DNA from 3 places in the Streptomyces sp. NPDC006739 genome. Region 1 is predicted to be linked to each of the others. Evidence: predicted binding sites of a transcription regulator. Region 1 holds the regulator's gene; each other region holds the start of a gene.
The links. Region 1 encodes HrcA, which represses chaperone genes, less so after heat shock. Its sites were predicted from a motif close to TTNGCACTCNGNNNNNCNGAGTGCNAA; they were not measured.
Positions count from the first base shown of each region.

Region 2: the regulator HrcA is predicted to act here: its motif matches at 2,405-2,431, upstream of groES (co-chaperone GroES).
Region 3: the regulator HrcA is predicted to act here: its motif matches at 1,684-1,710, upstream of groL (chaperonin GroEL).

Region 1 covers NZ_JBIAGM010000005.1:305,169-310,775, forward strand. Annotated here, with positions in the region: gene ACFYMM_RS13765 (Uma2 family endonuclease) at 1-307, shown strand, start outside; gene ACFYMM_RS13770 (DUF3097 domain-containing protein) at 285-1,154, opposite strand; gene ACFYMM_RS13775 (MBL fold metallo-hydrolase) at 1,186-1,911, opposite strand; gene hrcA (heat-inducible transcriptional repressor HrcA) at 2,086-3,102, shown strand; gene dnaJ (molecular chaperone DnaJ) at 3,103-4,239, shown strand; gene ACFYMM_RS13790 (nitronate monooxygenase) at 4,578-5,607, shown strand, end outside.
Region 2 covers NZ_JBIAGM010000001.1:595,344-600,950, reverse strand. Annotated here, with positions in the region: gene ACFYMM_RS02740 (methyltransferase domain-containing protein) at 1-173, opposite strand, end outside; gene ACFYMM_RS02735 (polysaccharide deacetylase family protein) at 309-1,199, shown strand; gene ACFYMM_RS02730 (polysaccharide deacetylase family protein) at 1,235-2,044, shown strand; gene groES (co-chaperone GroES) at 2,578-2,886, shown strand; gene groL (chaperonin GroEL) at 3,012-4,637, shown strand; gene ACFYMM_RS02715 (ester cyclase) at 4,725-5,432, opposite strand; gene ACFYMM_RS02710 (SDR family NAD(P)-dependent oxidoreductase) at 5,508-5,607, opposite strand, start outside.
Region 3 covers NZ_JBIAGM010000009.1:99,550-105,156, forward strand. Annotated here, with positions in the region: gene thrC (threonine synthase) at 1-548, shown strand, start outside; gene ACFYMM_RS19640 (MoaD/ThiS family protein) at 545-820, shown strand; gene ACFYMM_RS19645 (cold-shock protein) at 1,263-1,466, shown strand; gene groL (chaperonin GroEL) at 1,874-3,496, shown strand; partial or broken gene ACFYMM_RS19655 (hypothetical protein) at 3,661-3,867, opposite strand; gene ACFYMM_RS19660 (hypothetical protein) at 3,770-4,090, shown strand; gene ACFYMM_RS19665 (NADH:flavin oxidoreductase) at 4,204-5,328, shown strand; gene ACFYMM_RS19670 (hypothetical protein) at 5,345-5,607, opposite strand, start outside.

The DNA of each region.
Region 1 (5,607 bases):
TCTGCTGCCGTCCCAGTTGGTCACGATGGTGGTCGAAGTGGTCTCCAAAACCAGCGTCCAGCGGGACTACGAAGTCAAGCGGTCGATCTACGCTGCCGGCGAGGTGCCTGCCTACCTCGTCGTGGACCCGATCATGGCGCAGTGTGTCCTGCTGACACGGCCGGTCGGGAAGGGGGAGAACGCCGACTATCAGAGGCAACAGATCACCAAGTTTGGGGCGCCCCTGCCACTGGAGGATCTGGGACTGGAACTGGACACCACCGAGTTCGGTACCTACAAGAACGTCAGGCCCCACCGCTACCCGTGACGAAGTCGATCAGCTCCTCCACCCGCCCCAGCAGCTCCGGCTCCAGGTCCTTGTAGGACCCCACGCGCTTCAGGATCGCCTGCCACACGGCGCCCGTGTTGTCCGACGGCCACCCCAGCGCCCGGCACACCCCCGTCTTCCAGTCCTGGCCGCGCGGCACCCGGGGCCACGCCTCGATGCCGACCGAAGCCGGCTTCACCGCCTCCCAGATGTCGATGTACGGGTGCCCGACCACCAGCGCGTGTTCGCTGGTCACCGACTCGGCGATACGGGACTCCTTGCTGCCCGGCACCAGATGGTCCACCAGCACACCCAGGCGGGCGTCCGGGCCGGGGGCGAACTCCTCGACGATCGACGGCAGGTCGTCCACGCCCTCCAGGTACTCCACGACCACGCCCTCGACGCGCAGGTCGTCGCCCCACACCTTCTCGACCAGCTCGGCGTCGTGCCGGCCCTCGACGTAGATACGGCCGGCGCGGGCCACGCGGGCGCGGGCGCCGGGCACGGCCACCGAACCGGATGCCGTACGGGTGGGACGTACCGGACCGGCCGAGGGTCTGACGAGCGTCACCACCCGCCCCTCCAGCAGGAACCCCCTCGGCTCCAGCGGAAACACCCGGTGCTTGCCGAAGCGGTCCTCGAGGGTCACCGTGCCCGCCTCGCAGCGGATCACCGCCCCGCAGAAACCGGTGCCGGGCTCCTCCACCACCAGACCCGGCTCGGCCGCGACCTCGGGCACCGGCGCGGGCTTCTTCCAGGAGGGGGTGAGGTCGGCGGAGTACACACGAGGGCGCGGTCCCGAAGGGCCCTCGTTGGAAGGGCGGTGGCGGGAGACGGGTGGGCGCATTCGGATGACGATAGGAGAACCCCGGCCGCCATCAGAGCGACACGCCGAAACGCGCGGCCAGCGCATCCCGCTGCGCCCGCACGAAGGCCGCGTCCACCACCGCTCCGTGACCGGGCACGTACAGCGCGTCCTCGCCGCCGAGTTCCAGGAGCCGGTCGAGGGCGGCCGGCCAGCGGGCCGGTACGGCGTCCGGGCCGGCCTGGGGCTCGCCCGACTCCTCGACCAGGTCGCCGCAGAAGACCACCTCGGGGTCACCGGGGACCAGCACCACCAGGTCGTGCGCGGTGTGGCCGGGACCCACGTTGGCCAGCAGCGCCTGCCGGCCGCCCCCGAGGTCCAGGGTCCACTCGCCGGAGACCGGGTGGCGGGGCGGGGCCAGCGCGTCCACCGCCTCGTCGGCGTCCTCGGCGGCCAGGCCGCTCCGAATCGCGTCCAGGCGCAGTTCCTCGCGCTCGTGGGCGAACAGGGCGTCCATGCCCACGGCCGCGTACACCTCGGCCCCGGCGAAGGCCGGAGCGCCGAGGACGTGATCGAAGTGCGGGTGGGTGAGCGCGAGATGGGTCACACGGCGGTCGGCCAGCTCCTGCGCCTGCGCGCGCAACCGCGCGCCCTCGGCCAGACTCGACCCGGCGTCCACCACCAGCGCCGTACCCTCTCCCAGGACAAGTCCCACCGTGCAGTCCCAGACCGGCAGCCGGCACCGGCCGACGCCGGCGGCCAGCCGCTCCCACCCCAGCTCTTCCCAAGTCACCGTCATACCGCGACGCTATCGAGGGAGAGTGGTACCGGCCACGGTGGCACGGACCGGCCTTGCCCGGTGCGTACCCCCCGGCCGTACACTGGGCCGGGGAAGGCTGGCACTCGCGAGTGCAGAGTGCCAGGCGAAAGGACCCGAGGTGCCGTGCGGACGACAGGCTGGAGGTGAGCGCGCATGCTGAGTGAACGCAGACTCCAGGTGCTGCGCGCCATCGTCCAGGACTACGTCGGCACGGAGGAGCCGGTGGGCTCCAAGGCGCTCACCGAGCGGCACAACCTCGGCGTCTCCCCGGCGACGGTGCGCAACGACATGGCGGCCCTGGAGGACGAGGGCTTCATCGCGCAGCCGCACACCAGCGCCGGACGCATCCCCACCGACAAGGGCTACCGGCTGTTCGTCGACAAGCTGGCGGGCGTCAAGCCCATGACCGGGCCCGAGCGGCGGGCGATCCAGAACTTCCTGGACGGCGCCGTCGACCTCGACGACGTCGTGGCGCGCACGGTGCGGCTGCTCGCGCAGCTGACCCGGCAGGTCGCCGTCGTGCAGTACCCGTCGCTGACCCGCTCGACCGTGCGCCACGTGGAGCTGCTCTCACTCGCTCCGGCGCGCCTGATGCTGGTGCTGATCACCGACACCGGCCGGGTCGAGCAGCGGATGGTCGACTGTCCGGCGCCCTTCGGGGAAACGTCCCTGGCGGATCTGCGCGCACGGCTGAACAGCCGGGTCGCGGGCCGCCGCTTCACGGACGTGCCCCGGCTGGTGGAGGACCTGCCGGACGCCTTCGAGGCCGAGGACCGCGGTACGGTCACGACGGTGCTCTCCACCCTCCTGGAGACGCTCGTCGAGGAGAACGAGGAGCGGCTGATGATCGGCGGCACCGCCAATCTGACCCGCTTCGGACATGACTTTCCCCTCACCATCCGGCCCGTCCTGGAGGCGCTCGAGGAGCAGGTCGTGCTCCTCAAGCTCCTGGGCGAGGCGGGGGATTCGGGCATGACCGTACGCATCGGTCACGAGAACGCCTACGAGGGGCTCAACTCCACGTCAGTGGTGTCGGTCGGTTACGGTTCGGGCGGCGAGGCAGTGGCCAAGCTCGGCGTGGTCGGACCGACCCGCATGGACTACCCGGGAACGATGGGAGCGGTACGCGCAGTGGCACGGTACGTCGGACAGATCCTGGCGGAGTCGTAAGTGGCCACGGACTACTACGCCGTTCTCGGCGTGCGCCGCGACGCGTCGCAGGATGAGATCAAGAAGGCGTTCCGTCGGCTCGCGCGCGAGCTGCACCCGGACGTCAACCCCGATCCGAAGACCCAGGAGCGGTTCAAGGAGATCAACGCCGCTTACGAGGTGCTCTCGGACCCGCAGAAGAAGCAGGTCTACGACCTCGGCGGCGACCCGCTCTCGCAGGCGGGCGGCGCGGGCGCGGGCGGCTTCGGGGCCGGTGGCTTCGGCAACTTCTCGGACATCATGGACGCGTTCTTCGGTACGGCGTCGCAGCGCGGCCCGCGCTCGCGGACCCGGCGCGGCCAGGACGCGATGATCCGCATCGAGGTCGAACTCGACGAGGCGGCCTTCGGCACGACCAAGGACATCCAGGTCGACACGGCGGTCGTCTGCAACACCTGCAACGGCGAGGGCGCGGCGCCGGGCACGTCCGCCCAGACGTGTGACATGTGCCGCGGCCGCGGTGAGGTGTCGCAGGTCACCCGGTCCTTCCTGGGCCAGGTCATGACCTCCCGCCCCTGCCCCCAGTGCCAGGGCTTCGGCACGGTCGTGCCGACCCCGTGCCCGGAGTGCGCCGGCGACGGCCGGGTCCGCTCCCGGCGCACGCTCACCGTCAAGATCCCCGCCGGTGTCGACAACGGCACCCGCATCCAGCTCGCCGGTGAGGGCGAGGTGGGCCCGGGCGGCGGTCCGGCCGGTGATCTGTACGTCGAGATCCACGAGCTGCCGCACTCCACCTTCCAGCGCCGGGGCGACGACCTGCACTGCACGGTCACCATCCCGATGACCGCCGCGTCCCTCGGCACCAAGGTCCCGCTGGAGACGCTGGACGGCATGGAGGAGGTCGACATCCGGCCCGGCACCCAGTCCGGCCAGTCGATCCCGCTGCACGGCCGGGGCGTCACGCACCTGCGCGGCGGCGGCCGGGGCGACCTCATCGTGCACGTCGAGGTGACCACCCCCACCAAGCTGGACCCCGACCAGGAACGCCTCCTGCGCGAGCTGGCCAAACTACGCGGCGAGGAACGCCCCCAGGGGCAGTTCCAACCCGGGCAGCAAGGGCTCTTCTCGCGGTTGAAGGACGCTTTCAACGGGCGTTGATCGGCCGGGGGCGCGGTGCGCGGGTCCCCGGCCGGGGGTCCGGGGGTTGTCCCCCGGGCAGGCGCGGTGAGCCGGGGCAGCAGGGGCTCTTCTCGCGGTTGAAGGACGCTTTCAACGGGCGTTGATCGGCCGGGGGCGCGGTGCGCGGGCTCCCGGCCGGGGGTCCGGGGGTTGTCCCCCGGGCAGGCGCGGTGAGCCGGGGCAGCAAGGGCTCTTCTCGCGCCTGAAGGACGCCTTCAACGGGCGCTGATCGCTGGTCCGGATCCGGTGTTGCCGCTGGCCTATGCCAGGGGACAGCCGGATTCGGACTTGTTCAAAGGACGTGACAACATGCCGTCATGTCCTCCGCACTGACCGATCTCTGCACCCATCCCGTCGTGCAGGCCCCCATGGCGGGCGGTGTCTCCGTCCCGCAGCTCGCCGCGGCCGTCAGCGAGGCGGGCGGTCTCGGTTTCCTCGCCGCCGGGTACAAGACGGCCGACGGCATGTACCAGGAGATCAAGCAACTGCGGGGGCTCACGAGCCGTCCCTTCGGCGTGAACGTGTTCCTCCCGCAGCCAGAGCTCGCAGAGTCGGGCGCGGTGGAGGTCTACGCCCACCAGCTGGCCGGTGAGGCCGCCTGGTACGAGACCGAGCTGGGCGACCCCGACAGCGGCCGCGACGACGGCTACGACGCCAAGCTCGCCGTACTGCTCGACAATCCGGTGCCGGTGGTCTCCTTCCACTTCGGCGTCCCCGCCCGGGAGGTACTGGACTCGCTGCGCCGCGCGGGAACGTTCACCCTGGTCACCGTCACCACCGCCGACGAGGCCCTCGCGGTGGAGCGGGCCGGCGCCGACGCGGTGATCGCCCAGGGTGTGGAGGCCGGCGGCCACCAGGGCGCCCACCGGGACATCCCGGAGAACGACGGCTCCGGCATCGGACTCCTCTCCCTGATCGCCCAGGTCCGCGAGACCGTGAGCCTGCCGGTCGTGGCCGCCGGGGGCATCATGCGCGGCAGCCAGATCGCGGCCGCCCTCGCCGCGGGCGCCAGTGCCGCCCAGCTCGGCACCGCCTTCCTCGCCACCCCGGAGTCCGGCGCGAACGCCCTGCACAAGCAGGCCCTGACCAACCCGCTGTTCGCCCGCACGGAACTGACCCGCGCCTTCTCCGGCCGCCCGGCCCGTGGCCTGGTCAACCGGTTCCTGCGCGAGCACGGTCCGTACGCTCCCGCCGCCTACCCGGAGATCCACCACCTGACCTCGCCGCTGCGCAAGGCCGCCGCCAAGGCCGGCGACGCGCAGGGCATGGCGCTGTGGGCCGGCCAGGGCCACCGGATGGCCCGCGACCTGCCCGCCGGCCGGCTGGTGGAGGTCCTCGCGGCCGAAC
Region 2 (5,607 bases), on a different contig from region 1:
GCCCGCTGCCGCAGCCGGGCCTGGCCGAGCGCCGCCGACACCAGGTCGGCCGGGTGGTCGCGGCGCAGCCGGGTGGCGACGGCGAGTTCGTCGGCCGGCGCGGTCCCGCGCACCTCGTCGAGGAGCGCTCGTCCCTCGGGGGTCAGCAGCGCGTGGAAGGGGAGATCGTTCACCGGCTCATTGTGGGCCAGTCGGTGGATGCTGCGCCCGCGGCGGCGGTGTCGGGCAGGCTTCCGGGCCGGTGCCTGGGAGGATCCGGCACCATGCGACTAGTAGTACAAAATGAAGAAAATCGGTCATCTGGTCCCATGGCGCGGTGCGCCGCGCTCGCCGCCCTCGTCCTCGCCCTCGTGGCCTCCGGCTGCGCGGGTCCCTACCCGGACACCGGTGTCCGGCCCGCCCCCGGCCAGCAGCCGGGGCGGGCCGCCGGCCCGGCACACGACCTGGACTCCCACGCCTCCCGGCTCGCCGCCGAGCACGCCCGCGTGGCCGCGGCCGCCCGGCGCTGGGGACTCGCCCAGGTGCCGCTCACGCCCCCGGCCCCACCGGCCAGGAAGCCGACGATCACCGCGCGCGCCGGCTTCGAGGTGGACGGGCAGGTGGAGGACGACCTGCCCCCCGTCTTCACCACGATCCCCACCAAGCAGAAGGTCGTCTTCCTCACCATCGACGACGGCGCCGAGAAGGACCCGGCGTTCCTGCGCATGATGAGCGAGCTGAAGATCCCGTACACCGCCTTCCTCAGCAACTACCTGGTCAAGGACGACTACGGCTACTTCCGCAAGATGCAGTCCGAGGGCCACACCCTCAACAACCACACCCTCACCCACCCCTACCTGCCCGGCCTCGACTACGAGGAACAGCGGGACGAGATCTGCGGCATGCAGACGATCATGCGCAAACAGTTCGGCAGGCGCCCCGCCGTCTTCCGGCCGCCGTACGGCAACTACAACGGCGACACCCTGCGCGCCGCCAAGTCCTGCGGCATCAAGTACGCGCCGATCTGGGACGAGGAGGTCTTTGTCGACCACTGGGAGTACCGCGAGGACGACCGCAGTCTGCACCCCGGCGACATCGTGCTCACCCACTTCCGCGGCCGCGACGACTGGAACGGCACGATGGTCGACGACATGCGCCGCTTTCTGGAGAAGGTCACCCGGGAGGGCTACGCGGTCGCACGCCTGGAGGACTACCTGTGACGAGCGGGCGGGCGCGGCGGGCGGGGCGGTGCCGGATGCTCCTGGCGGCGGCCCTCACCGCCGCCCTCCTGCCGGCCGGCACCGGCTGCGCCCAGTCCGTCGACCCCATCGAGCGGCTCGGCAGGAAGGCGGCCCAGGAGGTGCGGCCGAACGGGCCGGCCAGGGAGCCGGCGTACCGCCGCTGGGGCCTGCGGTACCCGCTGGCCCCGCCTCCGCACCCGCCGGCCCGCCCGCTGTCGGAGTCCCGCACCCCGGCCCACGCCCGGCCCCCGGTCGTGGACCGCGTCCCCACCACGGACCGGGTCGTCTTCCTCACCTACGACGACGGCGCCGAGCGGGACCCCCGATTCGTCGACCTGGTCCGCGAACTCCGGCTCCCCGTCAGCCTGTTCCTCACCGACAGCGTCGTCGGACCGGGCTACGGCCACTTCGCCCGGCTGCGTTCGGTCGGCGCCACCGTCCAGAACCACACGCTCCACCACCCCGCCCTGCCCGGACTCCCGTACGCCGGCCAGCGCGCCGAGATCTGTGGCCAGCAGGACAAGCTCCGCTCCCGCTTCGGAATCCGCCCCCGCCTGTTCCGCCCGCCCTACGGCAGGTACGACACCACCACCCTGCGCGCGGCGGCCCACTGCGGGATCAGGGCGGTGGTCCTGTGGCGCGCGGCCATGACCGCCACCGGCCTCGCCTGCCCGAGGGGCGACCGCCACCTCCACCCCGGCGACATCGTCCTGGTCGGCCCGGACGAGCCGACGGCCCCCACCCCGAGGAGCCTCACGACCCGCCTCCTGCGCACGATCCAGTCCCAGGGCCTGACGGTGGCCCGCCTGGAGGACTACCTGTAAACCCCCCGCAGCCGCCGCGAGCCGCGCCCGCAACACGCCCAGTCGGGCGCGGCGCCGCCCCCGCACCGCGCGCCCGCAACTGAGCCGTCCGCGCGACCCGCAGCCGCATCGCGCACCCAAACCGAGCCCCCGCACCCCACCGCACCCCACCGCGCCGCCCGCGCGCCCCGCCACCGCGCACCGCGCACCCGCAGCCGTGCTGCCCGCACCCGCAGCCGTGCTGCCCGCACCCGCAGCCGTGCTGCCCGCACCCGCAGCCGTGCTGCCCGCACCCGCAGCCGTGCTGCCCGCGCCCGCAGCGTGCCGTGCTGCCGCGAGGTGCGGCGCGCGCGTGCAAACTGCTGACGCGCCGCACGGCAATTGGCACTCCGCTTGACCGAGTGCTAATCGCAGTCATAGTCTCGGCTCTGGCACTCGACGAAGGAGAGTGCCAACAACGCGACGGGCAGGTCCGGCACCCGCGACGACGGATCGACCTGGTCGCCACCTCAGACAGTTAACCCCGTGAGATCTCCGAAGGGGGAGGTCGGATCGTGACGACCACCAGCTCCAAGGTTGCCATCAAGCCGCTCGAGGACCGCATCGTGGTCCAGCCGCTCGACGCCGAGCAGACCACCGCCTCTGGCCTGGTCATCCCGGACACCGCCAAGGAGAAGCCCCAGGAGGGCGTCGTCCTGGCCGTGGGCCCGGGCCGCTTCGAGAACGGCGAGCGTCTGCCGCTCGACGTCAAGACCGGCGACATCGTGCTGTACAGCAAGTACGGCGGCACCGAGGTGAAGTACAACGGCGAGGAGTACCTCGTCCTCTCGGCTCGCGACGTTCTCGCGATCATCGAGAAGTAAGCATCACCTCGAAGCGAACCTTTGCCTGAGCTGCGCCCCTGGCCCCCCGCGACAGATAACGAAGCCGGGCGCCCGGGGCGCAGTGTCTTTTTCACCCACCAGTTTCCGAGAGGGCTCCCGCTGTCATGGCGAAGATCCTGAAGTTCGACGAGGACGCCCGTCGCGCCCTCGAGCGCGGCGTCAACAAGCTTGCCGACACGGTCAAGGTGACGATCGGTCCCAAGGGCCGCAACGTCGTCATCGACAAGAAGTTCGGCGCCCCGACCATCACCAACGACGGCGTCACCATCGCCCGCGAGGTCGAGATCGAGGACCCGTACGAGAACCTCGGCGCCCAGCTGGTGAAGGAGGTGGCGACCAAGACCAACGACATCGCGGGTGACGGCACCACCACCGCCACCGTGCTCGCCCAGGCGCTGGTGCGCGAGGGCCTGAAGAACGTCGCCGCCGGCGCCTCCCCGGCCGCCCTGAAGAAGGGCATCGACGCCGCCGTCAAGGCCATCTCCGAGGACCTGCTCGCCTCGGCCCGGCCGATCGACGAGAAGTCCGACATCGCCGCCGTGGCCGCGCTGTCCGCCCAGGACCAGCAGGTCGGCGAGCTGATCGCCGAGGCGATGGACAAGGTCGGCAAGGACGGTGTCATCACCGTCGAGGAGTCCAACACCTTCGGTCTGGAGCTGGACTTCACCGAGGGCATGGCCTTCGACAAGGGCTACCTGTCGCCGTACTTCGTGACGGACCAGGAGCGCATGGAGGCCGTCCTGGAGGACCCCTACATCCTGATCAACCAGGGCAAGATCTCCTCCATCCAGGACCTGCTGCCGCTGCTGGAGAAGGTCATCCAGGCCGGCGCGTCCAAGCCGCTGCTGATCATCGCCGAGGACGTCGAGGGCGAGGCCCTGTCGACCCTGGTCGTCAACAAGATCCGCGGCACCTTCAACGCGGTCGCCGTCAAGGCCCCCGGCTTCGGTGACCGCCGCAAGGCGATGCTGGAGGACATGGCGGTCCTCACCGGCGCCACGGTCATCTCCGAGGAGGTCGGCCTCAAGCTCGACCAGGCCGGCCTGGACGTGCTGGGCTCCGCCCGCCGCATCACGGTCACCAAGGACGACACCACCATCGTCGACGGCGCCGGCGACTCCGCCGCCGTCCAGGGCCGCATCGCCCAGATCAAGGCCGAGATCGAGAACACGGACTCCGACTGGGACCGCGAGAAGCTCCAGGAGCGCCTCGCCAAGCTGGCCGGCGGCGTGTGCGTGATCAAGGTCGGCGCCGCCACCGAGGTGGAGCTGAAGGAGAAGAAGCACCGTCTGGAGGACGCCATCTCCGCGACCCGCGCCGCGGTCGAGGAGGGCATCGTCTCCGGTGGTGGCTCCGCCCTGGTCCACGCGGCCAAGGTGCTGGAGGGCGGCCTGGGCAAGTCCGGCGACGAGGCCACCGGTGTCTCCGTCGTCCGCCGCGCGGTCGTCGAGCCGCTGCGCTGGATCGCCGAGAACGCCGGCCTCGAGGGCTACGTCATCACCTCCAAGGTGGCCGAGCTGGAAAAGGGCCAGGGCTTCAACGCCGCCACCGGCGAGTACGGCGACCTGGTCAAGGCCGGCGTCATCGACCCGGTGAAGGTCACCCGCTCCGCCCTGGAGAACGCCGCGTCCATCGCCTCCCTGCTGCTCACGACCGAGACCCTGGTCGTCGAGAAGAAGGAAGAGGAAGAGGCGGCCGCCGGGGGCCACGGCCACGGCCACGCCCACTGACGCACGTCGGTAGATCCGGCTGAAGGCTGAAGGCTGAAGGCCCGGTACCCCGAGGGGTGCCGGGCCTTCACGCTGCCCGGCCGCCCGCTACCGCTCCAGCGCGTCCAGCGCGCCCAGTTGCTGCATCAGACCCAGCTGGTCCTCGTGCCACCACAACTCGGCGATCTTCCCGTCGTCACCGAACCGGCAGATGGTCGTCCCGGTCATCGCGACCTGCCGCCCGGTGTTCGGCAGCCCCAGGAACTCGCCCTTCTGCACAGCCGTCCAGGTCCACCGCGCGCACACCCGGTCGCCCTGGGCGATCAGGTCGTCGACCGTGAAGCTGAAGTCGAAGGCGTCGCGCCACATCCGGAACTCGCTCCGTGCGGCGTCCAGCCCGATCGTGTCCTGAGGGTTCATCGGATCGTGGCTGTGGATGTCCTCCTGCAGCAGGTCGTTGAGCGGTGCCAGTTCGCCCGGGGCCGCCAGGGCGTCCAGGAACCGGCGCACCATGTCCACGGACAACTGCTCGTCCCGTACGACGTCGAGATCCATGAACGTCGGCATCTCGTCGCACAGTGCGACCATCTGCCTGAAGATCCGGTCGGTCTCCGGGAGGTTCGAGTTCCGCATCGCCTCCTCGTACGACGGGAACTCCACGATCTCGATGAGGTGCGACCCGTCCGAACGGTCCCGGCCGACCAGATCGTGCGTCGCCGTCCGCTTCCCCTTGGTCTGCTCGACCCACCTGTCCAACAGCCGGTTCATCTCGTCGAACCGGCTGGTCCTGCACTCGATGAGCTGTACGAACGTCATGACGCCGCCTCCGGCCCCCCTGGTCCGGTTCCGTCACGCCCATTTTCGCACCGGGGCGGCGGCGTCACCCGTCCGCTACTGAGGGCCGTACTTCCGCCCGGTCTTCGAGGTGACGCCGCCGAGCAGGCCGCGCGGGGCCACCTTCACCAGCCCCATCAGCGCCTTGTAGCGGGGA
Region 3 (5,607 bases), on a different contig from region 1:
GGCGGCTGCCGGACCAGATCGTGGTCCCGATCGCCTCCGGTTCCCAGCTCACGAAGATCGACAAGGGTCTGCAGGAGCTGATCAGGCTCGGGCTGGTCGAGGACAGGCCGTACAAGATCTTCGGCGCGCAGGCCGAGGGCTGCTCGCCGGTGTCGACTGCGTACAAGGCGGGGCACGACGTGGTCCGCCCGCAGAAGCCGGACACGATCGCCAAGTCGCTGGCGATCGGCAACCCGGCGGACGGCCCCTACGTCCTCGACATCGCCCGTCGCACGGCCGGCGCGGTGGAGGACGTGAACGACGAGCAGATCGTCGACGCGATCAGGCTGCTGGCCCGGACCGAGGGCATCTTCGCGGAGACCGCCGGCGGGGTCACGGTCGGCGTGACGAAGAAGCTGATCGAGAACGGCGTCCTCGACCCCGCCCTGACCACGGTCGTCCTGAACACCGGCGACGGCCTCAAGACCCTCGACGCGGTGGCCGACACCGGCCTCACCGCGACGATCCGCCCCAACCTGGACTCCTTCCGAGAGGCTGGCCTCGCATGAGTGTGACCGTCCGCATCCCCACCATCCTGCGCACCTACACCGGTGGGCAGGCCGAGGTCGCCGCCGAGGGTGCCACCCTCGCCGAGGTCATCGCCGACCTGGAGAAGAACCACACCGGGATCGCCGCGCGCGTTCTGGACGACCAGGGCAAGCTGCGCCGGTTCGTGAACGTGTACGTCAATGACGACGACGTGCGTTTCGAGCAGGGGCTGGAGACCGCGACGCCGGAGGGTGCGGGCGTCTCCATCATTCCGGCCGTCGCCGGCGGCTGACCGAATGACCGCACATTACCCTTGGTAACACCTATTACCGCCTGTTCATCGAATTGCCCCCTCCCGGTGAGAAGTGGAGGGGGCAATTCTGTGTGGTTGAGCGCGGTACAGTTGGGGAACACGGTGGCGGTCCGCAGGTCGGAAGCCCTGGATTCTTGCCGCGCGTCCGGCAAGAAGTAGCCAAAGTGTGTGGGTGGTTGGCGGCTTTCGTGCCCTTTGCCCGGCCCGACTTGCCCTCCCTTCCTGGGAATTGTCGCCACATTCCGGACCGTGCCCTTCCAGAATTCTCGTCCGATTGACCTGTTGCAGACGGCAGTTGGACAGATACATTCAGCCGCGGTCGACGCGTTCCGGCGCACGCCCCCGACCCATGGGGGGTGAGGTCTGACCCGGATCCGCGAAGTGTGGATCTGTGCAAGGGCCAGTAATAGGGGAGTTAGGCATGGCTCAGGGCACCGTCAAGTGGTTCAACGCGGAGAAGGGGTACGGCTTCATCGCGGTCGACGGTGGTGCGGACGTCTTCGTCCATTACAGCGCCATTCAGATGGACGGCTATCGCACCCTTGAAGAGGGCCAGCGGGTGGAGTTCGAGATCTCGCAGGGCCAGAAGGGCCCGCAGGCCGACATGGTCCGCCTCAGCGCCTGAACGTTCACACACATCGGAGGACCCGTTCCTGGTAGGGGGCGGGTCCTCCGTCATGTCCGCAGCCGGCCTCTCCCCGCACGCGTCCGCCGCCGGCCCTCTCCTCGCACCGCTCCCGGGGTGCCGTGCCCCCCGTGCGCCCCGCCCGATACCCGGGAGGCGCTTGTGCCCGCCCGTCACCCGACCACCACCCCCAAACGAGCCCGCTACGCGGGCGCACCTTGCACTCGGGCATGCCGAGTGCTAATCATTGGCGTTAGCACTCTGAAGGTGAGAGTGACAAAGAAGGACCGGGTCGGTGAGGCCCGCAGGCCGGGTGGGGCAAGGAACCCACGGGTCGGCGAGCCGTCCGTCGCGGGCGCGGGCGCGGTCCGAAGGAATCACCCCCAGTCCTGGAGGGACCACTTCACATGGCCAAGATCATCGCGTTCGACGAGGAGGCGCGGCGCGGCCTCGAGCGCGGCATGAACCAGCTCGCGGACGCCGTGAAGGTGACGCTCGGCCCCAAGGGCCGCAACGTCGTCCTCGAGAAGAAGTGGGGCGCCCCCACGATCACCAACGATGGTGTCTCCATCGCCAAGGAGATCGAGCTCGAGGACCCGTACGAGAAGATCGGCGCCGAGCTGGTCAAGGAAGTCGCCAAGAAGACGGACGACGTCGCCGGTGACGGTACGACCACCGCGACCGTTCTCGCCCAGGCCCTGGTCAAGGAGGGTCTGCGCAACGTAGCCGCCGGCGCCAACCCGATGGCCCTCAAGCGCGGTATCGAGAAGGCCGTCGAGGCCGTCTCCGCCGCCCTGCTGGAGCAGGCGAAGGACGTCGAGACCAAGGAGCAGATCGCCTCCACGGCCTCCATCTCCGCCGCCGACACCCAGATCGGCGAGCTGATCGCCGAGGCCATGGACAAGGTCGGCAAGGAAGGCGTCATCACCGTCGAGGAGTCCCAGACCTTCGGTCTGGAGCTGGAGCTCACCGAGGGTATGCGCTTCGACAAGGGCTACATCTCGGCGTACTTCGCCACCGACATGGAGCGTATGGAGGCGTCCCTCGACGACCCGTACATCCTGATCGCCAACTCCAAGATCGGCTCCGTCAAGGACCTGCTCCCGCTCCTGGAGAAGGTCATGCAGTCGGGCAAGCCGCTGCTGATCATCGCCGAGGACGTCGAGGGCGAGGCCCTGTCGACCCTGGTCGTCAACAAGATCCGCGGCACCTTCAAGTCCGTCGCCGTCAAGGCCCCGGGCTTCGGTGACCGCCGCAAGGCCATGCTCGGCGACATCGCCATCCTCACCGGTGGCGAGGTCATCTCCGAGGAGGTCGGCCTCAAGCTGGAGAACGCGACCCTGGACCTCCTGGGCCGCGCCCGCAAGGTCGTCATCACCAAGGACGAGACCACCATTGTCGACGGCGCCGGCTCCGCCGACCAGGTCGCCGGCCGGGTCAACCAGATCCGTGCCGAGATCGAGAACAGCGACTCGGACTACGACCGCGAGAAGCTCCAGGAGCGCCTGGCGAAGCTCGCGGGCGGCGTGGCCGTCATCAAGGCCGGTGCCGCCACCGAGGTGGAGCTGAAGGAGCGCAAGCACCGCATCGAGGACGCCGTGCGCAACGCCAAGGCGGCCGTCGAGGAGGGCATCGTCGCCGGTGGTGGCGTGGCCCTGCTGCAGGCCTCCGGTGTCTTCGAGAAGCTGGAGCTGGAGGGTGACGAGGCGACCGGTGCGGCCGCCGTCAAGCTCGCGCTCGAGGCTCCGCTGAAGCAGATCGCCGTCAACGCCGGCCTCGAGGGCGGTGTCGTGGTGGAGAAGGTGCGCAACCTGACCCCGGGCCACGGCCTGAACGCCGCGACCGGTGAGTACGTCGACCTGGTCGCCGAGGGCATCATCGACCCGGCGAAGGTGACGCGTTCCGCGCTGCAGAACGCCGCGTCCATCGCCGCGCTGTTCCTCACCACCGAGGCCGTCATCGCCGACAAGCCGGAGAAGGCCGCGGCGGCCGCTCCGGGCGGCATGCCGGGCGGTGACATGGACTTCTGATCGACCTCTGGTTGATCAACGTCCTGACCGAGGGCGGCATCCCCTGTTCGACGGGGGGTGCCGCCCTCGGGCGTTTCGGATCGTCGGCGAGCAACGTCCGTGGTCAGGTACTGCGGCCGACTTTCAGCACATGAACCGTGACGTTGGTTTCATCCGGCCGGTACAGCACTCTCCTTGCAGTTCCGCCTGAAGAAGCCCCCTGTAACCAGGACTTCGTCCAGCATTGCCGCGATCTCCGGCTGCGTCCGCCGCGTAGCCGCCTCCAGCTGCCCGATGAACGACCCGCTCACGAACAACCGTTGGGAGAAGGCCCGCACGACCGAGGAAGCCGTGGAGCAGCTGCGCGCAGCCCGGCACGGCGTCGGCATCATCCTTCCCTCGCTCCGCGTCGATCCCTGGACCGGCTCGCACGGGGAGCCGTACGCCCTGGCCGACCTGGGCCGCTGCAACCTGGGCGTGGCCTCGCGGCTGGCGGCGGCTCTTCGGGCGAGGGGGGACGACTGTCCGGCTGAGGCGGCCGAGTCCGCGCCGCCGGGGGAGGTGCTGAGGGAGCGGGTGCGGCAGCTGAACCGGGAGGCCCGCATCCGGAAGTAGGTGTGTTGGGGAATACACGGTCCGCCACCCTCGGTTCCTTCAGGAGGTGCAACAATGCGTATGCACATACCTGACGGTTTACAAGGTTTACAACGGTTCGAAGGAGCCCCCACGTGAGCAGCAGCACGTCCCCCGCCTCCCGCGCGGCCCAGATCCTCTCCCGGCCGACCACGATCAACGGCCTGACCGTCCCGAACCGGATCGCCATGGCCCCGATGACGCGAATGTTCTCCCCGGGCGGCGTCCCCGGCGAGGACGTGCTGTCGTACTACGCCCGCCGCGCCGCCGCCGGCGTCGGTCTGATCGTCACCGAGGGCACGTACGTCGGCCACGACTCGGCCGGGTCGAGCGACCGCGTTCCCCGGTTCCACGGCGAGGAGCAGCTCACCGGCTGGCAGAAGGCCGCCGAGGCGGTGCACGAGGCGGGCGGCACCATCGTCCCGCAGCTGTGGCACATCGGCACCGTCCGCAACCAGGGCCAGCAGCCCTACCCGGACGCCCCCTCCGTCGGCCCCTCGGGCCTGCGCGTCAACGGCACCGCCGACGCCAAGGAGATGACCCGGCAGGACCTGGACGACGTCATCGGCGCGTTCGCGCAGGCCGCCGCCGACGCGGAGCGCATCGGCTTCGACGGCGTCGAGATCCACGGCGCCCACGGCTACCTCGTCGACCAGTTCCTGTGGGCGGGCACCAACCGTCGTACGGACGAGTACGGCGGCGACCCGGTGGCCCGCACGAAGTTCGCGGCGGAGATCGTCGCGGCCGTCCGCGAGAGGGTCTCCGCGGAGTTCCCCGTGATCTTCCGCTACTCGCAGTGGAAGCAGGAGGCGTACGACGCCCGGCTCGCCGAGACCCCCGAGGAGCTGGAGGCCGTCCTCGCCCCGATCGCGGCCGCCGGTGTGGACGCCTTCCACGCCTCCACGCGCCGCTACTGGATCCCGGAGTTCGACGGCTCCGACCTCAACCTCGCGGGCTGGACGAAGAAGATCACCGGCAAGCAGGTCATCAGCGTCGGCTCGGTCGGCCTCGACGGCGACTTCATCAAGGCCTTCCAGGGCGAGGGCGCGCCGGTCGGCAGCCTGGACAACCTGCTGGACCGCATGGAGCGCGACGAGTTCGACATGGTGGCCGTGGGCCGGGCCCTGCTCCAGGACCCGGAGTGGGCGGCGAAGGTCCTCGAGGGCCGCGTCGACGAGCTGGCGCCCTACAGCGCGGACGCGCTCAAGACGCTGAGCTGAGGCCGGGCGGGCGCGCTCACAGGTTGCCCATCGGCTCGATGTCGACCTGCACGGGCGTGCCCCACACCCGCAGCACCTCGTAGTCGGTGAACTCGTGCACCAGCCGGTACGCCATCGCCGGCCGGGAGCCGCGCCGCTGGGCGGCGAGATACAGCTCGGCCTCCCGCCGGTCCCGCCTGGGCGTACCGCACAGCTGCCACTCCCGCCCGTTCCACAGCTCCGGCAGCCACCGCTGCTGGGGCCGCGGGCGGTCGGCGCGGACACCGTAACGGGAGGGCG